Regions from separate parts of the Umezawaea sp. NPDC059074 genome, predicted to be linked through region 1. Evidence: riboswitches for the same ligand, from Rfam matches in the RefSeq annotation. Region 1 holds a riboswitch; each other region holds the start of a gene.

Region 1 (9,724 bases):
AGACGGCCTTTTGTGACACAGATCACCCGTGGTCGGCCGACCGATGCGCGGGGTGTCGGTGGTCATCCGTAGGCTTACCCGCATGAGTGCCCCCGTGTTGACGGCGGTGGCCTGGCCATACGCCAACGGCCCCCGCCACATCGGCCACGTTTCCGGCTTCGGTGTCCCCTCCGACGTGTTCTCCCGCTACATGCGAATGTCGGGCAACCGGGTGCTCATGGTCAGCGGCACCGACGAGCACGGCACACCGATCTCGGTGCAGGCCGACCAGGAGGGCCTGACCACCCGCGAGCTGGCCGACAAGTACAACCGCGTGATCGCCGAGGACCTCCAGGGGCTCGGCCTCTCCTACGACCTGTTCACCCGCACCACCACCGGCAACCACTACAAGGTGGTGCAGGAGCTGTTCCTCGGCATGTGGCGCAACGGCTACATCGTGCCGAAGACGCAGATGGGCGCGATCAGCCCGTCGACCGGCCGGACGCTGCCCGACCGCTACATCGAGGGCACCTGCCCGATCTGCGGGTACGACGGCGCGCGCGGCGACCAGTGCGACAACTGCGGCAACCAGCTCGACCCGGCCGACCTGAAGAACCCGCGGTCGCGGATCAACGGCGAGGTCCCGAAGTTCATCGAGACCGAGCACCTGTTCCTGGACCTGCCCGCGTTCGCCGAGTCGCTGGGCGGCTACCTGTCCGGTCGCACGGACTGGCGGCCGAACGTGCTCAAGTTCAGCCAGAACCTGCTCGGCGACCTGCGTCCGCGCGCGATCACGCGCGACCTCGACTGGGGCATCCCGGTGCCGCTGGACGGCTGGCGCGACCAGCCGATGAAGCGGTTCTACGTGTGGTTCGACGCGGTGATCGGCTACCTGTCGGCCAGCGTCGAGTGGGCGCGGCGCAGCGGGAACGACGACGCCTGGAAGGAGTTCTGGACCGACCCCTCGGCACAGGGCTACTACTTCATGGGCAAGGACAACATCGTCTTCCACTCGCTGATCTGGCCGTCGCTGCTCATGGGGCAGAACGGCACCGGCGACAAGGGCGGCGTGCCCGGCTCCTTCGGGACGCTGAACCTGCCGACCGAGGTCGTCTCCAGCGAGTTCCTCACGATGAGCGGCTCCAAGTTCTCCACGTCCCGCGGCACCGTGATCTACGTGCGCGACTTCCTCCGCGACTTCGGTCCGGACGCGCTGCGCTACTTCATCTCGGTGGCGGGCCCGGAGAACCAGGACACCGACTTCACCTGGGACGAGTTCGTCCGGCGCACCAACTTCGAGCTGGCGAACGAGTGGGGCAACCTGGTCAACCGGTCGGTGTCGATGGCGCACAAGAACGTCGGCTCCGTGCCCCGCCCGACGGCCCCCACGGCGGCGGACGAGGAGCTGAAGGCCCTCTCGCGGGCCGCGTTCGAGACGGTCGGCGCGAACCTGCGCCGGTCCCGGTTCAAGCTGGCGTCGTCGGAGGCCATGCGGGTCGTCACGGCCGCGAACCGGTACCTGTCCGAGCAGGAGCCGTGGAAGGTCAAGGACGACCCGGACCGCCGCGACACGATCCTGCACACGGCCCTCCAGGTCGTGCAGGACGCGAACACGCTGCTCACGCCGTTCCTGCCGCACTCGGCGCAGAAGGTGCACGAGGCGCTGGGCGGCACGGGCGTGTGGGCCGCGCAGCCGCAGATGATCGAGGTCACGGACCTGGACGAGACGGACCGCAAGTACCCGATCCTGACCGGCGACTACGCGGGCGAGCAGGCGAGCTGGCAGTCGACGCCGATCGAGGTCGGCAGGCCGCTGGAGAAGCCGAGCCCGTTGTTCACGAAGTTGGACCCCGAGCTGGGCGAGACCGGTCCCGAGTGGGCCCCGATCGTCAAGTGACGTCGAAGAGACACGGTGAGCGACCACCGGTGCCGGAATCCCTCCCGGTGCCGGTGGTCGATTCACACACGCACCTGGACGCGTGCGGCGCGCGCACCCGTGAGGCCGTGGTCGAGGTCCTGGACCGGGCGACGGCCGCCGGGATCGACCGGGTCGTCACGGTCGCCGACGACCTGCCGTCCGCCCGCTGGGTCGCGGAGGCGTCCACGTGGGACCCGAGGGTGTTCGGCGCGGTCGCGCTGCACCCGACCCGGACGGCGGCGTTCGACGACGAGCAGCGGGACGAGCTGGCGAAGCTGGCCGAGCACCCTCGCGTGGTCGCGATCGGCGAGACCGGGCTCGACTACTACTGGGACTACTCGCCGCCCGCCGCCCAGCAGGACGCCTTCCGTTGGCACATCGAGCTTTCCAAGCGCGTCGGCAAGGCACTGATGATCCACGACCGGGACGCGCACGACGACATCCTGAGCATTTTGGACGCCGAGGGCGCGCCGTCCACTGTGGTCTTCCACTGCTTCTCCGGCGACCTCGACTTCGCGCGCGCGTGCGTGGAGCGCGGGTTCGTCCTGTCGTTCGCCGGGCCGGTGACGTTCAAGAACTCGGCGGCGCTGCGGGAGGCCGCGGAGTGGGTGCCGGAGGACCGGATCCTGGTCGAGACGGACGCCCCGTTCCTGACTCCCCACCCGTTCCGGGGACGCCCGAACGAGCCGTACGCCGCGAATTACACCCTTCGAGCAATCGCTACTCTCCGTGGTGTTGATCTGGGGGTGTTGGGGGCTTCGGTCACCCGAAATGCCGAGCGCGTGTTCGGACTTCGTGACGTGGCGTGGTCGTAATGGCGTTTACGACGAATGGCGCAGCGGATTGCTCCGCCGTTGGGGTGTCTCACATCACAACTCTGAACTGGGTGTTTGCGGAACTTCCCGACCTCCGTTACGGTCCCGTGACCGTGCCCTCCGAACGCTGAAGTCGCCGAGGAGACGCACACCCGTTGTCGGGGCGGGTACCACTGCCAGAAGCGAGTAGTCGAGACGAACGCACGGGAGTTGCCGAGGAGCAGTCGAGTTACTCCACTGCACGTCAGGTAGCACCCACGGTGCGCGGAGCGTCGGCTCCCGCCTTCATGGAGGTATCGACCCTGTGATCGAACGCGGCAGACCCCGCGCGGACGGCTCGGCGTACTCGTTCAACGACGACACCGACTGGTTCACCCCGGTGACCGGAACCGCCACCGCCACGGGCGTCATGGAGCCCCCGGCCTTCGTGGACCACCCGAGCTCGCCGGGCTTCACCGGCCTCGGCGTGACCCCGGCCGACGTGTACGAGGTGCTCGGCTCGGACGCCGACGCGCTGCTCGCCACGGCCAACGTGGACGTCGACGAGCTGATCCGCCTCATCAACGCCGAGACCACGCTCCTCCCGGCCATCGTCATCCCCGACGAGCTGCCCGAGGACCGCCTGGCCGCCCAGTTCGCCGCGGAGGAGCCCAGCGGGCCCCCAGCGGCGCTCGTGGAGGCCGTGAGCACGTGGAAGCGGAAGTTCCTCAAGGCGACCGTGCTGGCGCTGCTGGTGACCATCACCGGCGGCGGCGCGACCGCCATCGCGATGGACAAGTCGATCACGGTCGACGTGGACGGCCAGGAGAAGACCGTCCGCACGTTCGACTCGACCGTCGGCGACATCCTCGCGGAGGAGGGCATCGCGGTCGGCGAGCACGACGCGCTGAGCCCCGCCCCGAGCGCCAAGGTCGGCGACGGCGGGAAGATCACCCTCGACCGCGGCCGCATGGTCAAGGCGACCGTCGACGGTGAGCAGAAGGAGGGCTGGGTCCGCTCCGTCAACGTCGGCGAGGCGCTCGACCAGCTCGGCATCAACGACGACGGTGCCTGGGTCTCCGAGGACCGCGGCAAGGACGTGCCCCTCTCGGGCATGGCGCTGCAGGTCAAGAGCCTGAAGAACGTCACGCTGTACGACGGCGGCAACGCCCCGCGGCAGCTGAAGACCACCGCGCTGACGGTCGGCGAGCTCATGCAGGCCGAGAAGGTCTCCATGGGCGCCGAGGACACCGTCGAGGGCGGGATGGACCTCAAGATCGCCAACGGCGCCGAGATCCACATCAGCCGCACCGGCGTCTCCGTGGTCAACGTCGCCGAGCCCATCGCGCCGCCGGTCGAGGAGATCCTCGACGCGGAGATGAAGAAGGGCGAGACGAAGGTCGAGCAGGAGGGCGTCGCCGGCGAGGCGATGAAGTCCTACCGCGTCACGCTCAAGAACGGCCAGGAGGTGGGCCGCGAGGAGATCGGCTCCAAGGTCACCAAGGAGCCCGTCGCCAAGAAGGTCCGCAAGGGCACCAAGGCCCCGGCGACCCCCGTCATCTCCGACGGCAGCGACTGGGACCGGCTCGCGCAGTGCGAGGCGGGCGGCAACTGGGCCATCAACACCGGCAACGGCTACTCGGGCGGCGTGCAGTTCAGCCCCTCCACCTGGAACGCCTACGGCGGCGGCCAGTACGCGCCCGAGGCGTACCTCGCGTCCCGCGAGCAGCAGATCGCCATCGCCACCAAGGTCCGCGACGCGGCCGGTGGCGCGTACTCCGCGTGGCCCGGCTGCCGGGCGAAGCTCGGCTTGCCGTAACAATTGCCACGTGACTGAACAAGCGTCGTCGACCGGGCCGGGGAGCATGCTCCTCGGCCCGGCCGACGTTCGGCGCCTCGCGGCCGAACTGGACATCCGCCCCACGAAGAAGCTCGGGCAGAACTTCGTGCACGACCCGAACACGGTCCGGCGGATCGTGACGGTCGCGGACCTGACGCCCTCGGACGTCGTGCTCGAGGTCGGGCCGGGGCTGGGGTCGCTGACGTTGGCGCTGCTGCCCGCCTGCGCGTCCCTCGTGGCCGTGGAGATCGACCCGGTGCTGGCCGGGAGGCTGCCGGAGACGGTCGCGGAGCGGGCGCCGGGGCTGGCGGATCGGCTGCACGTCGTCCTCGGGGACGCGATGCGGGTGTCGGCCGCGGACCTGCCCGTCGCGCCCACGGCGCTGGTCGCGAACTTGCCGTACAACGTGGCCGTGCCGGTCGTGCTGCACCTGATGGCCGAGCTGCCGTCGTTGACCAAGGGGCTCGTGATGGTGCAGGCCGAGGTGGCCGACCGGATGGCGGCCGGGCCGGGGAGCAAGGTCTACGGGGTGCCCAGCGTCAAGCTCGCCTGGTACGCCGACGCCCGCAGGGCCGGGGCCGTGCCGCGCTCGGTGTTCTGGCCCGTGCCCAATGTGGACTCCGCGCTGGTGGCGTTCCGGCGGCGACCGGAACTGGTGTCCAGTGTGGACCGACGGGCGCTGTTCACGTTGGTGGACGCGGCTTTCGCCCAGCGGCGCAAGACGATGAGGGCCGCGCTGGCCGGGTGGGCCGGGTCCGCTGTGGAGGCCGAGCGGCGGTTGGTGATGGCGGGCGTGGACCCCGGCATTCGGGGAGAGCAGTTGAGCGTCTCGGACTTCGCGAGGATCGCGGCGACCGCCTGACCGGGGCCCCTCCGGCTGTGGCGTCGTTGGCCGACGACCGCGCCGAAGCAGAGGTCCTCCTGTTGTGAAGACCCCCCGACGCACACGCTACGGCGGGGGTACGACATTTTTTCGAGGCCGGTGCCGGCCTCGACGCGCGGGGCGGGTGTGGCCCTTGGATGGGGCGGCTTCGGATCGCGGCGACTGCCTGACCGGAGGCTGTCGTGTCACGGGCTGACGGTCATGGCGAGGCAGGGGTCCTCCAGCTGTGAAGACCCCCCGACACACACGCTACGGCGGGGGTACGACATTTTTTCGACGTCGGTGTCGGCCTTGGTGTGCGGGGCGGGTGTGGTCCTCGGGTCGGGTGAGCTCGGGGTCGGTGGGTGCGGTTGAGGCTCGGTCGAGGGTCGGTGTCGTGGTGCTTGATGCTGCTGGTCTGCTTGTGGCTGGTGTCCATCGTTTGAGCGACAGCGCTCGCTCGATTCACCTGTTCGGGTGCATGTGTGCCGGTTGATCATCGGCCAGTGGGCCGATCGGCCGTTGATCCAGGGGTTCGGTACCGGAACCGGGCGGTGATACTGGTCCGGAAGTGTGACTTCTCGAACGATCCCAGATTCTGGGCTGTTCGGGCTTGCGTTTGCGGTGTCGCGTCGGGTGTACTCGTGGTGCCATCCCGAGCGGCCGAGAGACCTGGCTCTTTGACGCCGCAGCAACCACCCGCTGGACGCGGGCAGGTGCTTCCGCCAGGCTCGATGGAGGATTACGTGCCCACGCAGGGAATGCTCACGAGGCGACGGACAGTCGACCAGTGCCGTCGCACGAACACGGGCTGTCGACGCTAACCGTTCAGGCGCCTCCTCTTCCCATCCCCTAGCTTCTACCCGAATTCCTCGCCGTCCTCATCGGACGGTCCTTTGAGGACGGCCGTCGCATGCCACAAGCGAGCGACGCCGCGCGTAGCCGTGGAGCGAAAACGTGATCACAGTCGAAAACCTCACCAAGTCCTTCGCCGGTCGCAGTGGCCCCGTCGTGGCACTGGACGGCGTCAGCCTCGAAGTCCAGGCCGGAACCGTGCTCGGCGTGGTCGGCCCCAGCGGAGCGGGCAAGTCCACCCTCGCCCGGTGCGTCGCGCTGCTGGAGCGCCCCGACAGCGGGGCGATCCGGGTCGACGGCACCGACCTCGCGTCGTTGGACGGCACCGCGCTGCGGGCCGCTCGTCGTCAGATCGGCGTTGTGCCGCAAGGGGATTCGCTGCTGCGGCAGCGGACCGCCGCGGGCAACGTGGCGTTGCCGCTGGAGTCCGCGGGCGTGCCGGGGCCGCAGCGCCGCAACCGCGTCGCCGAACTGCTCGACCTCGTCGGGCTGACCGACCGGGCGGGCAGCTACCCCGAGCAGCTCACCGCCGGGCAGCGGCAGCGGATCGCCGTGGCCCGCGCGCTGGCGGCCGGGCCGTCGGTGCTGCTGGCGGACGACCCGACCGCGTCGCTCGACCCCGACACCAGCGGTTCCGTGTTGACCGTGCTGGACCGCGCCCGCGCCGAGCTGGGCATCACCGTTCTCGTCGCGACGCACGACATGGCCGTGGTGCGGCGGATCTGCGACGACGTCGCGGTCCTCGACGGCGGCCGGGTCGTGGAGCACGGCAAGGTGCTGGACCTGGTGTCCGACGCCGCCAGCCGCACGGCCACGTCGTTGCTGCCCGCGATCGACCAGAACCCGTTGGCGGAGAGCCGTTTCGACCGCGTGGCGGACGTCGTGCTGGTCGGCTTCGCGGCCGTCGGCGCGCTGCTGCCCGAGGTCACCAGCCGGTTCGGCGTCGAGCTGAACCTGCTCGGAGGCGGGCTCACGCGGCTCGGTGAGACGCCCGTCGCGCGGTTCCGCGTCGGTCTCACGGGCGAGCGCTCGGACTCCGCGCTCGAGTGGATCTCCGAGGCCGGCGCGTCCGTCCAGCGCACCCTCAAGGGGCCGCAGGGCGTCGCCGCTTGAGCAGGACTTGAGGCTGGCCGCGGTTCACCGATCACGGTGGGGCGCGGCCAGACCTTTACCTGAGGAACTTTCCGGTTTCGTAACTCGGCTCGACAGTTGTCGCTCAGGGTCCCACTCCTCCGACTGTCGGTAGTCGGGCGCTCACCGCGCCGCCCACCAGTGGTGGAGCGGTGCAGGTTTTCTTGGACGAAAGTGCACCAGGCCCCTGTTTGGCCTGGTGAGACGCCTGGGATGGGTACGCTGCCGTCGTGCAGTCCCGCAAGGCCTCACCCGCGTTGATCGACGTCATCGGCGTGACCGCGATCTCCGCGTCGGACCTCTCCGCCACAGCCCGTGCACTAGACCAATGCCCGCACGGGTCTGTTCGGGTTCGTTGGCGAACGTCCGCCGATCCCCGCCTTGTGCGACCCGCCGGAACCGGCTGATCGCCGGCCGCTGAAACGTCGAACCACCTCACGAAGGAACCCAATGCGTATTCGTGCTGCCCTTGTCGCGCTGCTGCTGACGGCGGGCTGCGGCACTGGAGCCGCCGCGACCGACCCGCACACCGTGCTGCGGGTCGGTGTCAGTCCCAGCCCGCACGGCGAGATCCTCAAGCACGTGGCCGACATCCTGGCCAAGGACGAGAACCTCAAGATCAAGGTCGTGGAGTTCACCGACTACGTGCTGCCGAACACGGCGCTGGTCGACGGCGACATCGACGCCAACTACTTCCAGACCCAGCCGAACCTGGACGCGTTCAAGCAGACGACGGGCGCTCCGCTGGAGTGGATCGGCGCGGTGCACCTCGAACCGCTCGGCCTCTACTCCAAGAAGATCCACAAGCTCGCGGACCTGCCCACCGGAGCCAAGATCGGCATCGCGAAGGAGGGCCCGAACCAGACCCGCGGCCTCGCGCTGCTCCAGGCCAACGGGCGGATCAAGGTGCGAACGGGCACCGAGGCCACGGCGACGCTCCGCGACGTCGAGTACAACCCCGGACAGCTGGAGTTCGTCGAGCTGGAGCCGTCGGAGCTGCCGCGGTCGCTGGAGGACACCGACGCCTCCGTCGTGAACGGCAACTACGCGATCGGCGCGGGCCTCAAGCCGTCGCTCGACGCGCTCGTGCTGGAGAAGGCCGAGGGCAACCCCAACGCCAACGGCCTGGTCACCCGCACCGAGCTCAAGGACGACCCGAGGATCGCCGAACTGATCGGGATGCTCCAGTCGAAGCAGGTCAAGGACTACATCAAGCAGAAGTTCTCCGGGACCGCCCTACCCGTCTGACCAGTGCGCCAAGGCCACCCGGCCCCGCCGGGTGGCCTTGGCTACAGCCCGATGCGAGCGAACACGTCCTCGACGCCCGTAGGCTGCAAGGCGTGCTCGCCGTAGTCCCACCCCCGGTCACCGTCCGCGTCCCGGCCAAGGTCAACCTCCACCTGGCCGTCGGGAACCTCCGCGCTGACGGCTACCACGACATGGTCACGATCTTCCAGGCGTTGTCGCTGCACGACGACGTCACGGTCGCGATCGCCGACGACCCCGGTGTGGAGGTGCGCGGCGAGGGCGCCGACTCCGTGCCCACCGACCCGTCGAACCTCGCCTGGAAGGCCGTTCAGGCCCTGGCGGCGCACGTGGGGCGCGATCCCGAGGACCCGAAGGTCCGCGTGGTGATCCGCAAGAACATCCCCGTCGCGGGCGGCATGGCGGGCGGCAGCGCCGACGCGGCCGCCGCGCTGGTCGGGCTGGCGAGCCTGTGGAAGCTGGAGATCGGCCGCGACGAGCTGGCGACGCTGGCCCGCGGCATCGGCGCGGACGTCCCGTTCGCGCTCTACGGCGGCACGGCGCTCGGCACGGACCGCGGCGACCAGATCGTCCCCGTGCTCGCGCGGCACCCATTCCACTGGGTCATCGCGTTCGACAAGGGCGGCCTGTCCACGCCCGAGGTGTTCGGCGAGCTGGACCGGCTGCGCGCCGACGGCAACCCGCCGCGCGTCGGCGACGCCGAGGCCGTTCTCGAGGGCCTCGCGTCCGGTGATCCCCGGCAGCTCGCGCTGCTGCTGGGCAATGACCTCCAGGCCGCCGCGGTGTCGCTGCGGCCGAACCTGCGCCGCACGCTGCGCGCGGGTGTCAACGCGGGCGCGCTCGCGGGCATGGTGTCCGGGTCCGGGCCCACGTGCGCGTTCCTCTGCACGGACGCCGATTCCGCCGTGCGCGTGGCCGCCGAGCTGGCGGGCGCGGGCGTGTGCCGGACCGTCCGCGTCGCGCAGGGGCCGATGCCCGGCGCCCGCATCGTGGCCACCGAGGAAGCGCACCGGCCGGTGCCCCCCGAAGTCCACGCCTGAGTCCTCCCGCTCGTCTCTCCTCCCCGTCAACCCTGAAGG
Region 2 (9,724 bases), on a different contig from region 1:
CGAGGTGTCCTCACCCGACGCCGCCCACCAACTGGTCGCCGAGAACCTCTTCGACGACACCCTGTCGATCGACGACCTCCCCTGGCACACCAACGCCTACAACCGATCCAAGGCAGGAGCGCCCTGGCCGCAACGCATCACCGCTTGGCGAACCGCGACCGAATCCGTGGGCCCTCACCTGCTGCCGGAGTTGGTGCGCTTTCCCCGCACCGGCTGGCTGCGCAGCGACAAGCTGGGCCTGTGACCGCCGAGGTCCCCGAGCCGCGGGGACGACATCCACCGCCTGCCGTCATCCGCTGAGCGGCCGCCTTCCCACTCTCGAAGGTTGAGCGGTCAGCACCGGCATCCCGCACGTCGACCAGTTTCCGGAGCTGGTCGACCGGTCGACCTCCGGGTGGCTCCTTGCCAACCGAGACGCCGTGGCCTGATCGAGACAGGTCTAGACCATATTTGTTAAGAATCCTTGTCAATGGCGCGCGCGAGCCCTTACTGTCCGCGACACACCAGTGACTTGGAGGCATCAAGTGCGTCGTCGGAGTGGTGGGCCCCCGCGGAAAACGGTCGTTGCGGTTGTGGCGAGTGTCCTGGTCCTGGGTGGTGTGCACGCCGCCGAGGCCGTGCCGAGACAGGTGCCGGACGTGCCGTCCGGCAAGAGTGGCGAGTCCGTGACGCTGCTGACCGGGGACCGGGTGTTCCCCGGTTCGCGAGGGGCGGCGGGGTACCTGGTGCCCGGACCCGGTCGGGAGGGGATGACCTTCTCGACGTTCGAGTCGCAGGGGCACAGCTATGTGGTGCCCGCGGACGCGGAACCGTTGCTGGCCAAGGGAGTGCTGGACCAGCGACTATTCGACGTCACCGAGTTGCTGGCCGCGGGATACGGCGACGCGGAGCGCGACACGGTGCCGTTGATCGTCACCTACCTGCCGGGGCAGCGGCCCGCGGTGGCGGCTTCGGGCACGACCGTGACGGTGGACCTGCCGAGCGTCGACGGGGTCGCGGTCAACGCTTCGAAGTCGGCGTCCGGGGTGTGGAAGGGGCTCACCGGGGTCAGCGCGTTGGCGGGCGCGGGGATCAAGAAGGTGTGGTTGGACGGGGTGCGGACCGCCTCGTTGGACCACAGCGTGCCGCAGATCGGCGCGCCCGCGGCGTGGCAGGCCGGGTACACGGGCGAGGGTGTGACGGTCGCGGTGCTGGACACCGGGGTCGACCAGACACATCCCGACCTGGCGGACCGGGAGGTGGGGGAGAGGAACTTCTCGACCTCGAAGGACTCCGTCGACCACTACGGGCACGGCACGCACGTCGCGTCCATCATCGCGGGCACCGGGGCGAAGTCCGGTGGGAAGTACAAGGGGGTGGCTTACGGGGCGCGGATCCTCGACGTGAAGGTGCTCAACGACTCCGGCAGCGGTGCGGACTCGTCGATCATCGCGGGGATGCAGTGGGCGGCGGAGCAGGGTGTCGACGTCGCGAACATGAGTCTCGGCGGGTACGACAGTCCCGGCGTGGATCCGCTGGAGGAGGCGGTGAACACGCTGTCGACGCGGTACGGCACGTTGTTCGTGATCGCTGCGGGCAACTCCGGGCCGGGGGCGAGCACCATCGGGTCGCCGGGCAGCGCGGACGAGGCGTTGACCGTGGGCGCGGTGGACCGGGACAACCGGATCGCGGACTTCTCCAGCCGCGGGCCGGTCGTGGGTGGCGGGGTGATCAAGCCCGACATCACCGCGCCGGGGGTGGACATCGTGGCGGCGCGGCACGCCGATGGGCGGATCGGGCCACCGGTCGTGGACGGCTACACGTCGCTGTCCGGGACGTCGATGGCGACCCCGCACGTGGCCGGTGCGGCGGCGTTGCTGGTGCAGCAGCACCCGGAGTTGACGCGTGAGCAGCTGAAGGCGCGGCTCATCGCGTCGGCGGCGCCGACCGCCGGGCTGACGCCGTTCCAGCAGGGGGCCGGGCGAGTGGACTCGGCTCGGGTGATGGGTCAGATGGTCACGAGCGTGCCGAGCAGTGTGACGTTCGGGGCGCAGCAGTGGCCGCACGTCGGTGAACCCGCGATCACGAAGGAGGTGAGCTACGCCAACGACAGCGCCGTGCCGGTGACGCTGGACCTGCGGGTCGACGCGGCGACGCCGGACGGGACGACCGCGCCCGCGGGGCTGTTCACCGTGACGCCCGCTCAGCTCACCGTGCCCGCGGGGAGCAAGGCGACCGCGACGGTCACGGCCGACGTGGCCAAGGCGCCCGCCGGTGGGCAGTTCGGTGGTGCGCTGACCGCCTCGGCGAGTGGGGTGACCGTGCGGACCGCGGTGGTGGTCGACCTGGAGCCGGAGAGCTACGACCTGGTGGTCAACGGGATCGAGAGGTCAGGTGAGGGGGCGAAGTACGTCAACGCGTCGTTGGTGGACCTGGAGACGGGTGCGCTGCTGTTCCTCGACAAGGACGCCGACGGTCGGTTGCGGCGGCGGGTGCCGATCGGCGAGTACCTGCTGTTCGGGTCCGTGCAGGGGTCCGGGGCGCAGTACACGCACGACTCGTTCAGCTACCCGAAGCTGACGGTTCGCGGGCCCACGGCGATCGACTTGGACGCGCGGGTGGCGAAGCCGATCGTGCTGACGCTGCCGGATCCGACGGCGCGGTTGTCGTTGCTGGAGACCGGGGTTCAGCGGGTCTACCGGTCCAAGAGCGGGCCGAAGACGTACCAGATCGGTGGGTTCTCGTTCGGTGGTGACCTGTCGCACGTCGGTCTGGCGCACCTCGGGCCGGAGGCCGCGCCGAACGAGGTGCTCGGCAAGCTCAGCACGAGCTGGATCGCGAACGGGGGCAACGACTTCTACGGGTTGGCCTGGTACCTGAAGGGGCGGACGCACACCGGGTTGACCGAGGTGATCCGGAAGGCGGACCTGGCGACCGTTCGGGTCGACGTCGGGGCTCCTCAGCCGGGGGAGTCCGTGACGATCGGCAACGCCTCGTCGCCGCACGGGCAGGGTGAGTGGGGGTGGGGTGCGATCGAGTCGTTCACCGCGCCCGGAGTGCGCACCGAGTACTACGGAGGGGAGAACGCGGACTGGGCTCGGCGGATGAACGTGCAGAGCCCGGAGGGGTACCGGGGTGGGCTGGACGGGCCGCCGAAGTCGTACGCGCCGCGCAAGGCGTACGAGGAATCCTTCTACCACGCCGTTTTCGGGCCGTCGTTGACGGACAACCGGGGTCGGCCGTGGCTGTACCGCGACGGTGAGGAGTTGGCCGCGGATCTGCGGCTGTTCGGTGACTCCGCGGGCAACGCCGGGCGGGCGGCTCCGGTGGTGGGGTCGACGAAGGTCTACCGGAACGGGGAGTTGTTGGCCGAGAACGACGACGGTGGGTACGGGCGGTTCGAGTTGCCCGACGGGGTGGCCGACTACCGGCTCACGGCGGACGCGGCGCGGAGCACGTCGCCGTTCAGCACCAGGGTGTCCGTGGCGTGGACGTTCCGGTCGGACCGGACCGCGAAGGTCACGGCGCTGCCGATCTCGGTGATCCGGTACGCGCCGAAGCTCGACGCGGCCGGGACGGCGCCTGCCGGGAAGTCGTTCGTGGTGCCGGTGTCGGTGCAGGACCAAGCCGGGGTGGCGCGGTCGCGGTCGAAGATCACGTCGGCCGAGGTGTCCTACGACAGCGGGGCGACGTGGCGGGCGGTGTCGGTGAACGGGGGTTGTGTGCTGGTGTTGGCGCACCCGAAGGGGGCCAAGTCGGTGTCGTTGCGGGCGAAGGCCGGTGATCGCTCGGGCAACACCGTCGAGCAGACCGTGATCGACGCCTACCTGCTGCGCTGACGGCAAGGTGGGGCCGCACCCGACGGGTGCGGCCCCACCTGGGCCGGAGAAAGGGTCAGCGCTTGCCGAGGGCGTCCAGCACGGCCTGGGCCGACGGCGGGACGGTGGCCAGCGGGGACAGGGTGTGGGCGACGGCGTCGAGGGTCTTGAGGCCGTCGCCGGTGATGAGCAGCACGGTCTCCGCGTCGGGGTCGAGCTTGCCGGTCTCGACCAGCTTCTTCGCCGTCGCGACGGTCACGCCGCCCGCGGTCTCGGCGAAGATGCCCTCGGTCCTGGCCAGCAGCCGGATGCCCTCGACGACCTCCTCGTCGGTGACGTCCTCGATCGCGCCTCCGGTGCGGCGCACCGCGTCCAGCACGTACGGGCCGTCGGCCGGGGCGCCGATCGCCAGCGAGCGGGCGATGGTGTCCGGGCGGACGGGGCGGACCACGTCGTGGCCCTCCTTGAACGCGGCGGACACGGGGGAGCAGCCGGTGGCCTGCGCGCCGAACACCCGGTACGGGGTCTGCTCGACGAGGCCGAGTTCGCCGAACTCGCGGAAGGCCTTGTCGACCTTGGTGAGCTGCGAGCCGGACGCGATGGGCACGACGATCTGCTCGGGCAGGCGCCAGCCGAGCTGCTCGGCGACCTCGTAGCCCAGGGTCTTGGAGCCCTCGGCGTAGTACGGGCGGACGTTGACGTTCACGAACGCCCAGTCCTCGTGCTCCGCGGCCAGTTCCTGGGCCAAGCGGTTCACGTCGTCGTAGTTGCCGTCGACGGCGATCAGCGCGCCGTCGTACACGGCGGTCATGAGGATCTTCGCCTGCTCCAGCGAGGAGGGGACGAGCACGACCGAGTCCCAGCCCGCGCGGGCGGCCGCGGCGGCGACGGCGTTGGCCAGGTTGCCGGTGGACGGGCAGGCGAGCACCTTGAAGCCGAGTTCGCGGGCGGCGGCGAGGGCCACGCCGACCACGCGGTCCTTGAACGAGTGCGTGGGGTTGCCGGTGTCGTCCTTCACCCACACCTTGCGCAGGCCCAACGCCTTCGCGAGGCGGTCCGCCTGCACCAGGCGGGTGCCGCCGGGCTCGGTGTTCGGGTGGGACTGGACGTTCGACGGGACGGGGAGGAGGCCGCGGTAGCGCCAGATCGACCGGGGGCCGGACTCGATGTCCTCGCGGCGGATCCGGCCGAAGTCGTAGGCCACTTCCAGCGGCCCGAAACACTCGACGCACGCGTACTCGGCGGCGAGGGGGGTTTCGTGGCCGCACTCCCGACACGAGAGCGCGCGGGCGGGGCCGAGGTCGAACGAGGTGCTCGTGGGCACACTGACAGCAGTCATCGCGAGGTAACTCCTCATCTGTCCCGCAGCGCGGGTCGGAATTGGCACCGTGACCGTCGGGCGCTCGCACACGTGCGAGAACCTGACGCTCGGGTTGCCGGGGCTTCTTCGGGCCGATCCCTCTGCCCCTCTGGATGAGCGGTATTCAGTTGTGTCCCTCAAGTTACGGCACCCTCCCGCCCCTCGACCACCGGCGTCCACACTCCGGGAGTCGGTGGACCGTGGGAGGATTCGTGCCGTGAGCGCTGCGGCTGTCGCCCCTGATCCGTTGCAACTCGTGGTCGGCGACGAGGAACTGCTGGTGGAAAGGGCGATCCGCGCGGCATTGGACGCGGCGCGCGCGATCGACGCCCAAGCCGACCTGACCCGCGTCCGGGTGACTGACCTCACCCCTCCCGAGCTGGCCGAACTCGTCAGCCCGTCGCTGTTCGCCGAGGGCAGGGTCATCGCGCTGGAGGCCGCGCAGGAGGCGGGCAAGGAGATCGCCGACACGGTGATCGCCTACGCCAAGGCCCCCGCGGACGGCATCACGCTCGTGGTCGTGCACTCCGGCGGCGGGCGCAGCAAGGCCGCCAAGGAACTGCCCGCTGCGTTGAAGAAGGCGGGCGCCTCGGTCATCGAGTGCCCGAAGATGACGAAGGCCTCCGACCGCGAGGCGTTCGTGCGCAACGAGGTCCGCGCGGCGGGCGGCAAGATCGACCCCGAGGGCGTCGCGGTGCTGATCGACTCCGTGGGGACGGACCTGCGCGAGCTGGCGGCCGCGGCGTCGCAGCTGGTGGCCGACAGCGGCGGGAAGGTCAACGCCGACGAGGTCCGCCGGTACCACCGGGGCAAGGCCGAGGTGACCGGGTTCGCGGTCGCCGAGAAGGCCGTGGCGGGAGACCGGTCCGGTGCGCTGGAGGCGTTGCGGTGGGCCATGCAGCTCGGCGTGCCGCACGTGCTGGTCGCCGACGCGCTCGCCGACTCGGTGCGGACCATCGCGCGGGTGTCCGCGGCGGGCCGGGCGGACCCGTTCCAGCTCGCGGGCAAGCTCGGAATGCCGCCGTGGAAGGTGAAGAAGGCCCAAGGCCAGGCGCGCGGATGGGATGCCGCCGGATTGGCCGAGGCTATGTCCGTGGTCGCTTTGTTGAACGCCGACGTGAAAGGCGTGGCCGCCGACGCGGATTACGCTTTGGAACGGGCTGTTCTGCGCATTGTCGCCGTGCATTCACGTCGCTGACGGCCCGAATTGGGTTGGGTGACCGGAATCGGTCACCCAACCCAATTCGGTGAGGGCGTCAGCCGCAGGGAAGGGGCGCGGTGGCGGTGGTGTACGGGCTGAAGCCCGCGCTGTCGTACTTGATCTTCAGGGATTCGGTGAAGCTGAACCCGCAGCCGGGGTGCGTGTAGACGAAGCTCGAGTAGATGGTCTGCTGGGCGCCCGCGGCCAGGGTCCACGTCCCGCTGTCGTCGTGCTCCTCGGTCCACGGGGACTTGATGTCGAGGTCCCAGGTCACGGTGCGCGGGCTGGTCGCGGTGTTGATGATGCCCAGGTAGCCCTGGGTGGAGCACACGCTGGTGCAGGTGTACGCGAAGCACGCCTGGTACTTGATCTTGCCCCAGCCGACGGTCGCCCCGCACTTGGACGAGCTGATCGCCGCGGCCGTGAAGTCCGGCGCGTCGGCGGCGGCGACGCGGGTGGACGTGACGGCCGCGGCGGGGTCGGCGGGCGCCGCGGTGGCGGCCGCCGACAGGCCGAGCACGGCCGTCGCGCACACGCAGAGCACAGCGAGGAGTTTGGCCAATTGTCGCATTTCCATGCCCCCAGGCAGATCGATGGACGAATCGAGGGAAACGCTACTCGATTCCCATTGGGCCGGCCGGCGACTGAACGGGTCTCCCGTGGGCCGACCATTCGTCGTAGCGGGGAATCCAGTCGATGAGGGGGACATCGGATCGCTGTCCGGAATTTCCCCGAAAACGCCGAAAGGCGCCACTCCGAGGAGTGACGCCTTTCGGGTGGAGCCGCGAAAGCTTCGCTTTCGAGAAATCAGAGCTGGTTGGCGCGCTTCGCCAGGGCCGACTTCTTGTTGGCGGCCTGGTTGGCGTGGATGACGCCCTTGGTCGCGGCCTTGTCGAGCTTGCGGGACACGTCCTGCAGGAGCGCGGTGGCCTTGTCCTTGTCGCCGGCGTCGGCGGCCTCGCGGAACTTGCGCACCGCGGTCTTCAGGGAAGACTTGACGGACTTGTTCCGCAGCCGAGCCTTCTCGTTGGTCTTGATCCGCTTGAGCTGGGACTTGATGTTGGCCATGCTGACGCCCTCATTCTCTTACGTTTGGGGTGTACCGCGTTGGTGTTTCGGCCCTGCCGGTGAAGGCAGGTTTCCTCCAGTGCGGAATGCCACGCGGGTACGGCCAGCAAGACTAGCAGCAGGTCGCCGACCAGCAGGAATCGGCCTGGTCAGCGGACCGCGAACGGCGCCTTCGCGGTGCCGACCACGACCTCGTACAGGCCCTTCTCGACCTTGCGCTCGCCCGAGCCGTCGACGTCGCCGACGGTCACGGCCAGCTGCTTGGCGTCGAACGCGACCTCCACCTGCTTGGACTCGCCCGCCTTGAGCGCGACCCTGGTGAAGCCGACCAGCCGCTTGTCCTGGACGAGCACCCGGCTGACGGGCTGGTGGACGTACACCGGGACGACGGTCGTGCCGTCCCGCGATCCGGTGTTGGCCACCGTGACCTGCACCTTCACCTTCCCGCGGTCGGTCACCTCCGGGGTCGCGGTCGGGGCCGAGGTGGTGAACGTCGTGTAGGACAGGCCGTGCCCGAAGGCGTAGGCGGGCGTGTACTTGGACGCGGCGCTGGTGTTGGCGCCGGGCAGCTGGTCGTAGGACACGGGCAGGTCGCCGACCGAGTTCGGCCACGAGACGGCCAGCCTGCCGCTGGGGTTCACGGCGCCGAACAGGACGTCGGCGATGCCGCTGCCGCCCTCCGCGCCCGGCAGCCAGCCCGCGACGAGCGCGTTGGCGTCCGCGACGGTCCCCAGCACGCTGGGACGGCCGGTCAGGAGCACGACGACGACGGGCTTGCCGGTCGCTTGGAGGGCGTCGACCTGGGCCTGCTGCGCGGCGGTGAGGGACGGGTCCTCGGTGTCGGCCGGGCCTTCCGCGCCGGGCTTCTCGCCCAGGACGACGACGACCGCGTCCGCGTCGGACGCCTGCGCCACCGCGTCCGCCGTGGCCGGGGCGTGGACGACGTTGGTGCCGGGGGCCGCCGCCTTGAGTCCTTCGAGGACGGTCGTGGTCTCCGGGGCGTCGAAGCCGTCCGGGACGCCCTGCCACTCCACGGTCCAGCCGCCGAGCTGGCGCACGGCGTCGTCGGCCGTGTCACCCGTGACGACGAGCTTGCGGGCGTTGGGGGACAAGGGGAGCACGCCGTCGTTGCGCAGCAGCACCGTGCCCTCGGCCGCGGCCCGGCGGGCCAGGTCGCGGTCCGCGCCGTTGACGATGCCGTCGGCCTTGGAGGCGTCGACGTACGGCTTCTCGAACAGGCCGAGGTCGAACTTCAGCTTGAGGACCCGCTTGACGGCCTGGTCGATCCGCTCGCGGCTGACCTTGCCGGTGCGGACGTTGTCCAGCAGCCCCTTGGTGAACGCGGCCGCGTCGCTGGGCTCCATGGCCATGTCGACGCCCGCGTTGATCGACAGCGCGATGGCCTCGGGGTAGTCGGCGGCCACGTGGTAGCGGTCGACCAGGTACTTGATGTCCTGCCAGTCGGTCACGGCGACGCCCTTGAAGCCCATGCGCTCGCGGAGCTGCGTGGTGAGCATGTACTTCGAGGCGTGCACCGGCGTGCCGTTGATCGACCCGGAGTTGATCATCACGGTCTTCACGCCCGCGTCGAACTGCTGCTGGAAGGCGGGCAGGACGGTGTCCTGCAACTGCCGGATCGGGATGAACGCGGGCGCGCGGTCGTGGCCGTTGAACGGCTCCGAGTAGCCCGCGAAGTGCTTCGCCGTGGCGGTCAGCGTCGCGGTGCCCTGCGCCGAGCCCTGCTGGCCCTGGACGTTGGCGGCCGCCAACGCGCCGGTCAGCGTGGGGTCCTCGCTGTAGGTCTCGTAGAACCGGCCCCAGCGCGGGTCGCGGGCGATGTCCGACAGCGGCGCGAAGTTCCAGAACACGCCGGTCGCGCGCATGGCCTTGCCGGTCGACTCGCCGAGCTGCTTCTGCAACTCCGTGTCCCACGTGGCCCCGAGGCCGATCTGGTGCGGGAAGATCGTGGCGGCCACGAGGTTGTTGTGGCCGTGCACGCCGTCCGCGCCGTAGATGACGGGGATGCGCAAGCGGTTCTGCTCCAGCGCGTACCGCTGGATGTCGTTGTTCATCTCGGCCCACGCCTTGGCCGTGTTCACCACGGGCGCGTCGCCGCCGCCGGACAGGATCGACCCCGCCTTGGCGTCGACCAGCACCGACTTCAGGCAGCTCTCGACGAGCGGGCCGTTGGCGTTGTTGCAGTCGCCGCGCAGCTTGCCCACGCGGATCTGCACCATCTGCCCGACCTTCTCCTCCAGCGTCATCCGCCGGACCAGGTCGTTGACGCGCCGGTCGACC
Region 3 (9,724 bases), on a different contig from region 1:
GCTGGAAGCCGCAGCCGTAGGAAGCCCTAACCCCGCTCCAACTCCGTCCGAAGGTTCTTCAAGCATCGACCCCGCGTAGGCCCGATGCTCCCGCGCGGCATCACCAAAGCCTGGGACACGGCTTCGTACTGTGCCCGCCCCTCCAGCACCGTCAGCCTCAGGAGTTCCTGGCACCGCCGAGGCAGGCGGCCGAAGGCGGCCCACAAGGTGCGGTCGCGTTCGTCCCTGAGCGCCTCCACCTCAGGGAGACCGAAGTTCGACGGCATGTCCTCGGTTTCCTCGGCCGAGATTCGTTTTGCTTCTGGCCAGGTTCGGCGGGATTCGCGGCGGGCGGTTACCACCAGCCAGGCGACCAGCGCCCGTGGTTCGCGCATGCGGTGGAGGTGGCGGAGGAAGCCCAGCCACACGTTTTGCGCCACGTCTTCCGCTGCCTGTCTGTCCAGGCCGTTTCCTCTGGCCACGTGCCAGATCAAGGGGGTCAGGTCGGAGACCAGGGCGTCCAACGCCTTGCGGTCGCCCTTGCGGGCGGCGGTCAGGCAGGCCGCGTGCCGGTCGATCCCGGTCAGGTCTTCCCACGGGGTGTCGGGGTTCTCGATCAACGTCCACCACCATCCGAACGGCGCCGTGCGGAGCCGACCATACGGTAGCGTATGGAGTTGTGGCCGAGCGGAGACGACGGACACGGGACGACTGGACCCGTGCGGCGCTTCAGGCGCTGGCCGAGGGCGGTGTGGCCGCTGTCGCGGTCGAGCCCCTCGCCGCGCGGGTCGGGGCCACCAAGGGCAGCGCGTACTGGCACTTCCCGAATCGCGACGCGCTCCTGCTGGCGACGGTAGAACGCTGGGAGCGGGAGCACCTCGCGGAAATGCGGGAGTTGGTCGGTGGCGAGAGCGATCCGGCCGTTCGACTGCGGTTGATCTTCGGGCGGGTGCTCGTGGAGTGCGCCGGTGGGTGTGCGGTCGAGTCGGCGTTGTTGGCCGCCGCCGACGACCCGATCGTCGCGCCGATCCTCAAGCGCGTGACCGACGGGCGCATCCGGTACCTGGAGGACCTGTTCCGCGCGCTCGGGTTCTCGGTCGAGGCGAGCTGTCGCCGGGCCGTGCTGGCGTACTCGGTCTACCTGGGGCAGGCGCAGTTGCGGGCCACCACGCCGCACGTCGTGGGGGAGCGGCGGACGTTGCTGGACGACACGCTGGTCGCGTTGAGCGCCCACGGCTGAGTGCCGCCGGGGCGGGGTGTTCGAGGTGCGCAAGCAGGGACTTCTCCGTGGTGGCCGGGGCGGGGTCGTGGACCCCGCCCCGGTCGGTTCATCGGGACGGGCTAGGAGGCCAGTGCCCAGACGGTGTGCGCGATGGCGTCGGCCTGGCGGTCGAGGGACGTCGCGTTGATGTTGGCCGTGGTGTCGCACGAGCGGTGGTAGCAGCGGTCGAAGGCGACGCCGGAGGTGCCGCCCCACTTCGCCGCCTGCGCCGCCGTCTTGATCACTTCGGCACCGGAGAACGTGCCGCCGGTGGCGATGCCCGCGCGGGCGAACGCGGCGTGGTCGGAACGCCCGCCGACCTCGGTCAGCTCGGTCTGCACGCCGATCGAGGTGAAGTAGTTGACCAGCGTCTGCTGCACGGCCACCGAGCCGGACGGCTGGCTGGCGCCCGCGTAGACGAAGTAGCCGGGGTTCGGGGAACCGGTCATGTCGAAGTTCAGGTACGTCTTGATCTTCGACTTCTCGGTGGAGGACAACGAGTTCACGTAGAACGTGGACCCGACCAGGCCGAGTTCCTCAGCGCCCCACCAGCCGAAGCGCAGGTGCTTCGAGAACGCCGTGCCGCTCGCCTTCGCGGCCAGCGCGACCTCCAGGATCGACGACGAGCCGGTGCCGTTGTCGTTGATGCCGGGGCCCGCGGTGACGCTGTCGAGATGGCCGCCGGTCATGACGATGTTGTTGAGGTCGCCGCCGGGCATGTCGGCGATCAGGTTGTAGCCGGTGGCCCCGTTGCTGGTGAACGTCTGCACGCGGGTGGTGAAGCCCGCGGCGTCCAGCCGCCCCTTGATCCAGTCGACGGACGCCTTGTGGCCGGGGCGGCCGTGGGCGCGGTTGCCGCCGTTGGCGGTCGCGATGCTCTGCAACTTGGTGAGGTCGGCTTGGATGGCGGCGACCGAGATGTTCGGCGCCGCGAGCGCGGCGGGGGCCGCGGTGGCGGGCCCGGCTCCGATGAGCGCGCTGGTGACCATCAGGACCGGGATCGACCGGCCGAGGACTGTTCGCAGCTTCACGTTGTCAGCTCCATGCAGGGAATGGGTGGACCGGGTCGGGCGCCGGACAGGGGTGGCGCGCGGCCCGTCGATCAACATGCACCGTCGTGGATACGTCCCGCTAGGTTCGTTCGGCTGGTTCGTGCCTCGGCGGACGGGTCGTCCGTGACGCTGCGCACCGGTCGGCCCCCGCGTCACCTGTCTGATTAGTCCAATTCGGTGGTGACAGGGAAGAATGGCGTCACCGTCGAGCATGATCCGGGAGGTCGCGTTGGGAATCACGGCCATCCTCGGCATAGGCGCGGCCGTCCTGCTGGTGTCGGTGATCGCCGTCCGGGTGTCGACCAAGGTCGGCCTGCCGTCGCTGCTGCTCTACCTCGGCATCGGCGTGGTGCTCGGCGAGAGCGTGCTCGGCATCGACTTCGAGGACGCCGACCTGACCCGCTCGCTGGGCACGGTCGCGCTCGTCCTGATCCTCGCCGAAGGCGGTCTCACCACCCGGTGGTCCGCGGTGAAACCCGCGCTGGGGCTGGGGATCGCACTGTCGACTGTGGGCGTCGGCGTGAGCGTCGCGGCCACCGGCGCGGCACTGCACTTCCTGCTGGGGCTCGACTGGCGGATGGCGCTGCTGTGGGGCGCGGTGCTGTCGTCGACCGACGCGGCGGCGGTGTTCAGTGTGCTGCGCGCGGTCGGCGTGAGCAAACGGCTGACCGGCGCGCTGGAGCTGGAGTCCGGCATCAACGACGCCCCGGTGTACATCGCCGTCGTGCTGCTGGCGTCCCCCGATCCGATCACCTGGACGGCCCCGCTGCTGCTCGTCTACGAGCTGCTGGCCGGTGGCCTGATCGGCGTCGCGCTCGGCTGGCTGGGCGCGGGGGCGCTGCGCCGCGCGGCCCTGCCCGCCACCGGCCTGTACCCGTTGGCGACGGTCGCGGTGTGCGTGGTCGCCTACGCCGCCGGGGACATCGCGCACGCGTCCGGCTTCCTCGCCGTCTACACGGCCGCGCTGGTGCTGGGGAACTCGCGGCTGCCCCACCGCTCGGACACGCTGTCGTTCGCCGAGGGGCTCGGCTGGCTGGCGCAGATCGGGCTGTTCGTGCTGCTCGGGCTGTTCGCCTCGCCCGGCAGGGTGCTGCACGCGCTGGTGCCCGCCCTGGTCGCGGGCGCGGTGCTGGTGCTGCTGGCCCGACCGCTGTCGGTGGCGCTGGCGGCCATCCCGTTCAAGGTGCCGTGGCGCGAGCAGGTGTTCATCTCCTGGTCCGGTCTGCGCGGCGCGGTGCCGATCGTGTTCGCCCTCATCCCGGTGATCCAGGGCGTGCCGGGGTCGCAGGACCTCGTGGACGCGGTGTTCGTGCTCGTGGTGGTGCTGACCCTGTTGCAGGGCAGCACGCTGCCCGCGTTGGCGAAGCTGCTCGGCCTGGTGCGGGCGGGGGAGGCGCACGAGGTGCAGGTCGACTCGGCGCCGTTGGACGAGCTGGGGGCGGAACTGCTCCAGGTGCGGATCCAGCCGGGGTCGAAGCTGCACGGCGTGTACCTGTCCGAACTGCGCCTGCCGCCGGGGGCCGTGGTGAGCCTCATCGCCCGTGGCGGCAACGGTTTCACGCCCCAGCCGACCACCCGCCTCCAGGTGGACGACCAGCTGCTCGTGGTGTCCACCGAGGCCGCGCGGGACGCGGCCGAGAAGCGGCTGCGGTCGATCGACAAGGCGGGCCGGTACGCCCGCTGGAAGGGCGAGGACGGCGGAAAGCCGTCGCTTCCCAGCATCTGAGCGGGGGTCGACGGACCGCCGACCGGTCCGCTAGCGTTGTCCGCGAAAGGTCATGAGTGCCAGCGCGAAGCCCGTGCTAGCTGGCCGGCAACCCTCCTCCGCGGTGGGGTGCCCACGGTGAAGACCTGGCCCGGCGCGACTGCGTTCGGGCAAGCGCGGGCCCTTCGCCGGGGTCCCCAGGACCCGAAGGGCCGTCACCATGACCATCGCCATCCCCCGCAGCTCCGCTCCCGCCGTTCCCGGTGTCGTCGGCTCCGCGCTGCGCGTGCCGCTCGTGACCGGTGAGCGGGTGGAGTACGCGAACCTCGACCACGCGGCCAGCGCGCCCTGTCTGGAGCAGGTGCGGGACGCCGTCGACGAGCTGCTGCCCTGGTACGCGAGCGTCCACCGCGGGGCCGGGTTCGCCTCGCAGGTGTCGACGCGGGTGTACGAGCAGGCCCGCGAGTCCGTCCGCCGCTTCCTCAACGCCCGCTCGACCGAGGCCGTGGTGTTCACCCGCAACACCACGGACGCGCTGAACCTGTTGGCGCGCAGCCTCCCCAGGCACACCTCCGTCGTGCTGTTCGACGCCGAGCACCACGCGGCGCTGCTGCCGTGGCGCGGGCCGAACGTGCGCCGGATCGCCACGCCGTCGACCGCTGCCGCCGCCGTCGCCGTGCTGGACCGCGAGCTGGAGTCCTGCCCCGTCGGCCCCCGCCTGGTCGTGGTGACCGGCGCGTCGAACGTGACCGGCGAGCTGTGGCCGGTGGCCGAGCTGGCGAAGGTCGCCCGGCGGCACGGCGCGCGGATCGCGCTGGACGCGGCGCAGCTCGCCCCGCACCGCCCGGTGGACCTGCGGGCGCTGGACGTCGACTACGCGGTGTTCTCCGGCCACAAGATCTACGCGCCCTTCGGCGCGGGTGTCCTCGTCGGCCGCTCGGACTGGTTGCAGGCCGCCGAGCCGTACCTGGTCGGCGGCGGCGCGACCAAGCTCGTGACCGACCACGGCGACCGGCTCGGCGTGGCGTGGTCGGCGGTGCCGGAGCGGCACGAGGCCGGGTCGCCCAACGTCGTCGGCGTGCACGCGCTGGCCGTCGCCTGCGACGTGCTGGGACGGCACTGGGAGCAGACCGTCGAGCACGAGCGCGTGCTGCTGGAGCGGCTGCGCACCGGCCTCGCCACCATCCCCGGCCTGCGGGAACTGAGCCTGTTCGAGTCCGACCACGACCGCGTGGGCGTGGTCAGCTTCACGATCGGCGGCCACGACGCCGGCTACCTCGCCGCCGCGCTGTCCGCCGAGTACGGGATCGGCGTGCGGGACGGCGCGTTCTGCGCGCACGTCGCCGTGACCCGGCTGCTGGACGAGGTCGGCGCGCACGAGCACCGCGCGCTGCGGGCGAGCCTCGGCCTGGGCAGCACCGTCGACCACGTGGACCGCCTGGTCGCCGCGTTGCGCACGCTGGTCTCGGAGGGTCCGAAGTGGACCTACGCGCAGCGCGACGGCCGCTGGGTGCCCGAAAACGACGAGCGCCCGCTCCCGCCGTTCCTGTCCTGAGCGGGTGCTGGGACAATGGTGGGGTGACCACCCCCTCCGAGGTTGACGCGACGCCTGCTGTGCTGCCTCGGCGGCGCGTGGCGCTGCTCGCCTCGGTGGCCGTGGTGGTGCTCGCGGCGGACGTCTTCAGCAAGATCGCCGCGGTGGCGGCGCTCGAAGGGCGTGAGCCGCTCGAGCTGCTCGGCGGGGTCCTCTACCTGCCGCTGATCCGCAACGGCGGCGCCGCCTTCGGTCTGGCCGAGGGCTGGACCGCCGTGCTCGCCCTGATCGCGCTCGCCGTGGTCGGGTTCATCGGCTGGATCGCGCGCAAGCTGCGGTCCGCGCCGTGGGCCGTCGGGCTGGGCATGGTGCTCGGCGGCGCGCTGGGCAACCTGGGCGACCGGATCTTCCGCGCCCCCGGCCCGCTGCGCGGCCACGTGGTGGACTTCCTGTCGTTGTTCGACCCCTACGGCCGGGTGTGGCCGGTGTTCAACCTCGCCGACTCGGCAATCTGCGTCGGCGGCGTCCTCATCGTGACGATGGCGCTGCTGCAACGCGACTACGACGGCACTCGTGCCGTGAAGAAGGAAGCAAAGCGATGAGCGGGTACCGCACCCTGCCCGTGCCGGACGGTCTCGACGGAATGCGCGTCGACGCCGGACTGGCGAAGCTGCTCGGCCTGTCCCGGACCGCCGTGGCGGCGTTGACCGAGTCCGGTGACGTGGTCCTGGACGGCCAGCCCGCCGGGAAGTCGGACCGGCTGATGGCCGGGTCCACGCTGGAGGTCACCCTGCCCGAGCCGCCGCGGCCGGTGCAGGTGCAGGCCGTGCCGGTCGAGGGCCTGATCGTGCTCTACCAGGACGACGACATCATCGTGGTCGACAAGCCCGTCGGCGTGGCCGTGCACCCCAGCCCCGGCTGGACCGGGCCCACCGTGGTCGGCGGGCTCGCGGGCGCGGGCATCCACGTCGCCACCTCCGGCGCGGCCGAGCGCCAGGGCGTCGTGCACCGCCTGGACGTCGGCACGACCGGCGTGATGGTCGTGGCCAAGAGCGAGAGCGCCTACTCGGCGCTGAAGCACGCGTTCAAGGAACGGACCGTCGACAAGCTGTACCACGCGCTGGTGCAGGGCCACCCGGACCCGATCAAGGGCACGATCGACGCCCCCATCGACCGGCACCCCAAGCACGACTACAAGTTCGCTGTCATGGCCAACGGCAAGCCCAGCATCACCCACTACGAGGTGGTCGAGGCGTTCCGCGCCGCGTCGCTGCTGGACGTGCACCTGGAGACCGGGCGAACGCACCAGATCCGCGTGCACTTCTCCGCGCTGCACCACCCGTGCGTCGGCGACCTGACCTACGGCGCGGACCCGACGCTGGCCAAGCGCCTGCACATCACCCGGCAGTGGCTGCACGCCCGCACGCTCGGCTTCCACCACCCGGCCGACGGCCAGTGGGTGTCGTTCACCAGCGAGTACCCGGCCGACCTCGCCAACGCGCTGGAGCAGCTCCGCGCGGAGGGCTAGTCGTCGATGGTCCAGACGAGGGTGTTGAGGTCGATCTCCGGTCTCGCGCTCCACCGGACCGCCGTGATCGACGTGTCCTCGGGCAGCACGTAGACGGTGTGGCCGCCCGCGGTCTCGCCCGGCTGGACGCCGATCTTGTGCGGCGGCCGGGACGACAGCGAGACCGGGGCCTTGGTGACCGGCTCGCCGGTGCGGGCCATCAGCACCAGGTACATGTCCGGCAGCGAGTTGAACGGGATCGAGCCGGTGTTGGTCAGCTCCGTGTGCACCACGACCGCGCGTTCGCCGTCGGCCAGCTTGTAGCCCGCCGCGGTGAACAGGAAGTCCGCCGGGTCGACGACCTCGATGAGCTGGATGGAGAAGTGGGCCCCTTCGAGGCCCTCGGTCTCCAGCGAGGTGCCGATCTTGCCGGTGCGCTGGCCCACCGCGCCCTTCGAGCCGCCGAACATCGGCTGCTGGTCGCCGCGCACCCAGCCCGCCGTCTGCGGCGGGCCCCAGGTCTGCTGCGGCGGGGGCGCGGGCTGCTGCTGCGCCGGGAACGGCACGCTCGGCGGGGCCTGGTACGGCGGCGGGTACGGGCGCTGTTGCTGCTGCTGCGCGATCGGTGGCGGGCCGTTGTAGTTGCCCCACGCCATGCTGTTCGCGAGGGCCTTGCGGATGCCGTTCGGGTCGCACTCGACGCCGACCAGCAGGGGCAGGCCGCTGCCGGAGAGCGTGATCAACCTCGACGCGGCCTCGCGGGGGTCCATGCCCAGCCTCGCGGCCACCTCGTGCACGGCCGCACGGCCCATCTCCGCGATCATGGCGAGGAGGCGGGCGTCAACGGGATCAGGCGATACCACGCTTCGCACGCTACCTGTCCCCGGTGATCACCGTGTGCCCGCCACCCCGCGCGCGGGCGTGGGCGCGGCGTTAGTGTCGAGGTCTCCCGGCGTGCTGGAGGTGCTGGCGTGGAGCCGTTCGTCCACCTCCACGCGCACACCTCCTACTCGGTGCTGGACGGCGCGGTGCGGGTGGCGGACCTGGTGGACGGGTGCGTGCGGCTGGGGATGCCCGCGGTCGCGGTCACCGACCACGGGAACCTGCACGGCGCGGCCGAGTTCCACCGGCTCGCCGTCGCGGCCGGGATCACGCCGGTGATCGGCTACGAGGCGTACGTGGCTCCGGGGACGCGGTTCGACCGGGACCGGGGGCCGTTCGCCCACCACACCATGTGGGCGCGGAACGCCGTGGGGCTGCGGAACCTGGCGGCCGTGTCGAGCGCGGCCTTCGCCGAGGGCCGGTCGGGCCGGTGGCCGCGGGTGGACGTGGACCTGGTCGCCGCGCACGCCGAGGGCCTGATGGGGACCACCGGGTGCGCGTCCGGCGAGGTGTCGACGCGGTTGCGGCTCGGGCGGGAGCGCGAGGCGCTGGAGGTGGCGGCGCTCTGGCGGGACGTCTACGAGGACTTCTACGTCGAACTGGTGGACCACGGCGTCGACCGGCGGGTCCGCGAGGGGCTGGTGCGGATCGCCGCGGCGCTGGACGTCGAGGTCGTGGTGACCAACGACGTGCACTACCTGCGGCCGGAGGACGCGGCGGCGCACGACGCGCTGGCGGCGTTCCGGAGCGGGAAGACCGTGCGGGATCCGTCGCTGGTCCGACTCGCGGGCAGCGGCCACCACCTGAGGTCGGCGCGCGAGATGCACGCCCTGGACTCGTCGGACGTGTGGCGGCGGGGGTGCCGCACGACCCTGGAGGTGGCGGGGAAGGTCGACCCGACCGGGATGTTCGCGCCCGCGCCGCCGGTGGTGTCCGACGAGCTGTTCCGCGACCGGGTGCGCGCCGGGCTGCGGCGGCGGTTCCCCGGCGGGGTGGACGGGGCGCGCGTCGAGCACGAGGTGGACGCGCTGCTGCGCCGGGGTTCGGCGTCCGCGCTGCTGGTGGTGGCCGACCTGGTGGAGTGGTCGGCGGGCGCGGGCGTGCGGCTCGGGCCCGGCGTGGGGAGCGGGTCGCTGGTCGCCTACGCCCTCGGTGTCGCGGACGTCGACCCGGTGGAGCGCGGGACGGCGTTCCCGGACGTGCTCGACCTCGCGGTCGAGGTGGACGAGCGCCGCCGGGACGAGGTCGTGCGGCACCTGGAGGAACGGTGGGGCGCGCGCCGGGTGGCCGAGTTCGCGCTGGTCAAGGACTCGCGCCCGGAGCTGGCGGGGCTGGTGCGGGACGTCGGCGTCGAGCCCGCCGCAGTGGTCGTGGCGGGGGACGAGGTCCCGCTCTGGACCCGGCCGGGCGACGGGGCCGTGGTCACCCAGTTCGACCTCGCCACGTGCCGCGCCCTGGGGTTGGTCGAGGTGGACGTCGTCGGGTCGGCCGAGCTGGCGGTCGTCGACGACGCGCTGCGCGGCGTGGTGCTCAACGGCAAGCCCGCGGTCGTGCCGGACGGTGACTCGGTGGCGGACTGGACCACCCGGTTGGCGGCCGACCACCCGGCCGAGTTCCTGGCGGCCGTGCTGGACGCGGACCCCGTGAAAGCGGCGGACGCCGTGCTGCTGCCGCCGGACGTCAACGAGTCCCGCGGAGGGTTCACTGCGGTGGGGGAGGCCGTCCGGTACGGGCTCGGCGCGGTGCGGCACGTGGAGCCGGAGGTGGTGGCGGCGATCGTGCGGGCGCGGGAGGAACGGGGGAG

Evidence for each region. Region 1 has a riboswitch for S-adenosylmethionine ahead of ACFWW9_RS06680 (methionine ABC transporter ATP-binding protein). Riboswitches for the same ligand answer to the same signal wherever they lie in the genome.
Region 2: it holds a riboswitch for S-adenosylmethionine, as region 1 does, so the genes downstream of both, thrC (threonine synthase) here and ACFWW9_RS06680 (methionine ABC transporter ATP-binding protein) in region 1, are expected to answer to the same signal.
Region 3: it holds a riboswitch for S-adenosylmethionine, as region 1 does, so the genes downstream of both, ACFWW9_RS23265 (aminotransferase class V-fold PLP-dependent enzyme) here and ACFWW9_RS06680 (methionine ABC transporter ATP-binding protein) in region 1, are expected to answer to the same signal.

The regions. Positions count from the first base shown of each region.
Region 1 is NZ_JBHYHC010000009.1:27,690-37,413, reverse strand. Features, by position in the region: gene metG (methionine--tRNA ligase) at 83-1,876, shown strand; gene ACFWW9_RS06695 (TatD family hydrolase) at 1,930-2,712, shown strand; gene ACFWW9_RS06690 (transglycosylase family protein) at 3,122-4,510, shown strand; gene rsmA (16S rRNA (adenine(1518)-N(6)/adenine(1519)-N(6))-dimethyltransferase RsmA) at 4,557-5,393, shown strand; SAM riboswitch class I at 6,041-6,134, shown strand; gene ACFWW9_RS06680 (methionine ABC transporter ATP-binding protein) at 6,351-7,361, shown strand; gene ACFWW9_RS06675 (MetQ/NlpA family ABC transporter substrate-binding protein) at 7,830-8,627, shown strand; gene ACFWW9_RS06670 (4-(cytidine 5'-diphospho)-2-C-methyl-D-erythritol kinase) at 8,720-9,685, shown strand.
Region 2 is NZ_JBHYHC010000171.1:1,116-10,839, reverse strand. Features, by position in the region: gene ACFWW9_RS41615 (hypothetical protein) at 1-244, shown strand, start outside; gene ACFWW9_RS41610 (S8 family peptidase) at 573-3,818, shown strand; gene thrC (threonine synthase) at 3,874-5,136, opposite strand; SAM riboswitch class I at 5,148-5,277, opposite strand; gene holA (DNA polymerase III subunit delta) at 5,375-6,355, shown strand; gene ACFWW9_RS41595 (hypothetical protein) at 6,414-6,935, opposite strand; gene rpsT (30S ribosomal protein S20) at 7,166-7,426, opposite strand; gene ACFWW9_RS41585 (glycoside hydrolase family 3 N-terminal domain-containing protein) at 7,576-9,724, opposite strand, start outside.
Region 3 is NZ_JBHYHC010000051.1:194-9,917, forward strand. Features, by position in the region: gene ACFWW9_RS23245 (RNA polymerase sigma factor) at 27-599, opposite strand; gene ACFWW9_RS23250 (TetR/AcrR family transcriptional regulator) at 659-1,219, shown strand; gene ACFWW9_RS23255 (M28 family metallopeptidase) at 1,321-2,271, opposite strand; gene ACFWW9_RS23260 (potassium/proton antiporter) at 2,504-4,018, shown strand; SAM riboswitch class IV at 4,067-4,180, shown strand; gene ACFWW9_RS23265 (aminotransferase class V-fold PLP-dependent enzyme) at 4,218-5,552, shown strand; gene lspA (signal peptidase II) at 5,576-6,133, shown strand; gene ACFWW9_RS23275 (RluA family pseudouridine synthase) at 6,130-7,059, shown strand; gene ACFWW9_RS23280 (AsnC family protein) at 7,056-7,901, opposite strand; gene ACFWW9_RS23285 (PHP domain-containing protein) at 8,010-9,724, shown strand, end outside.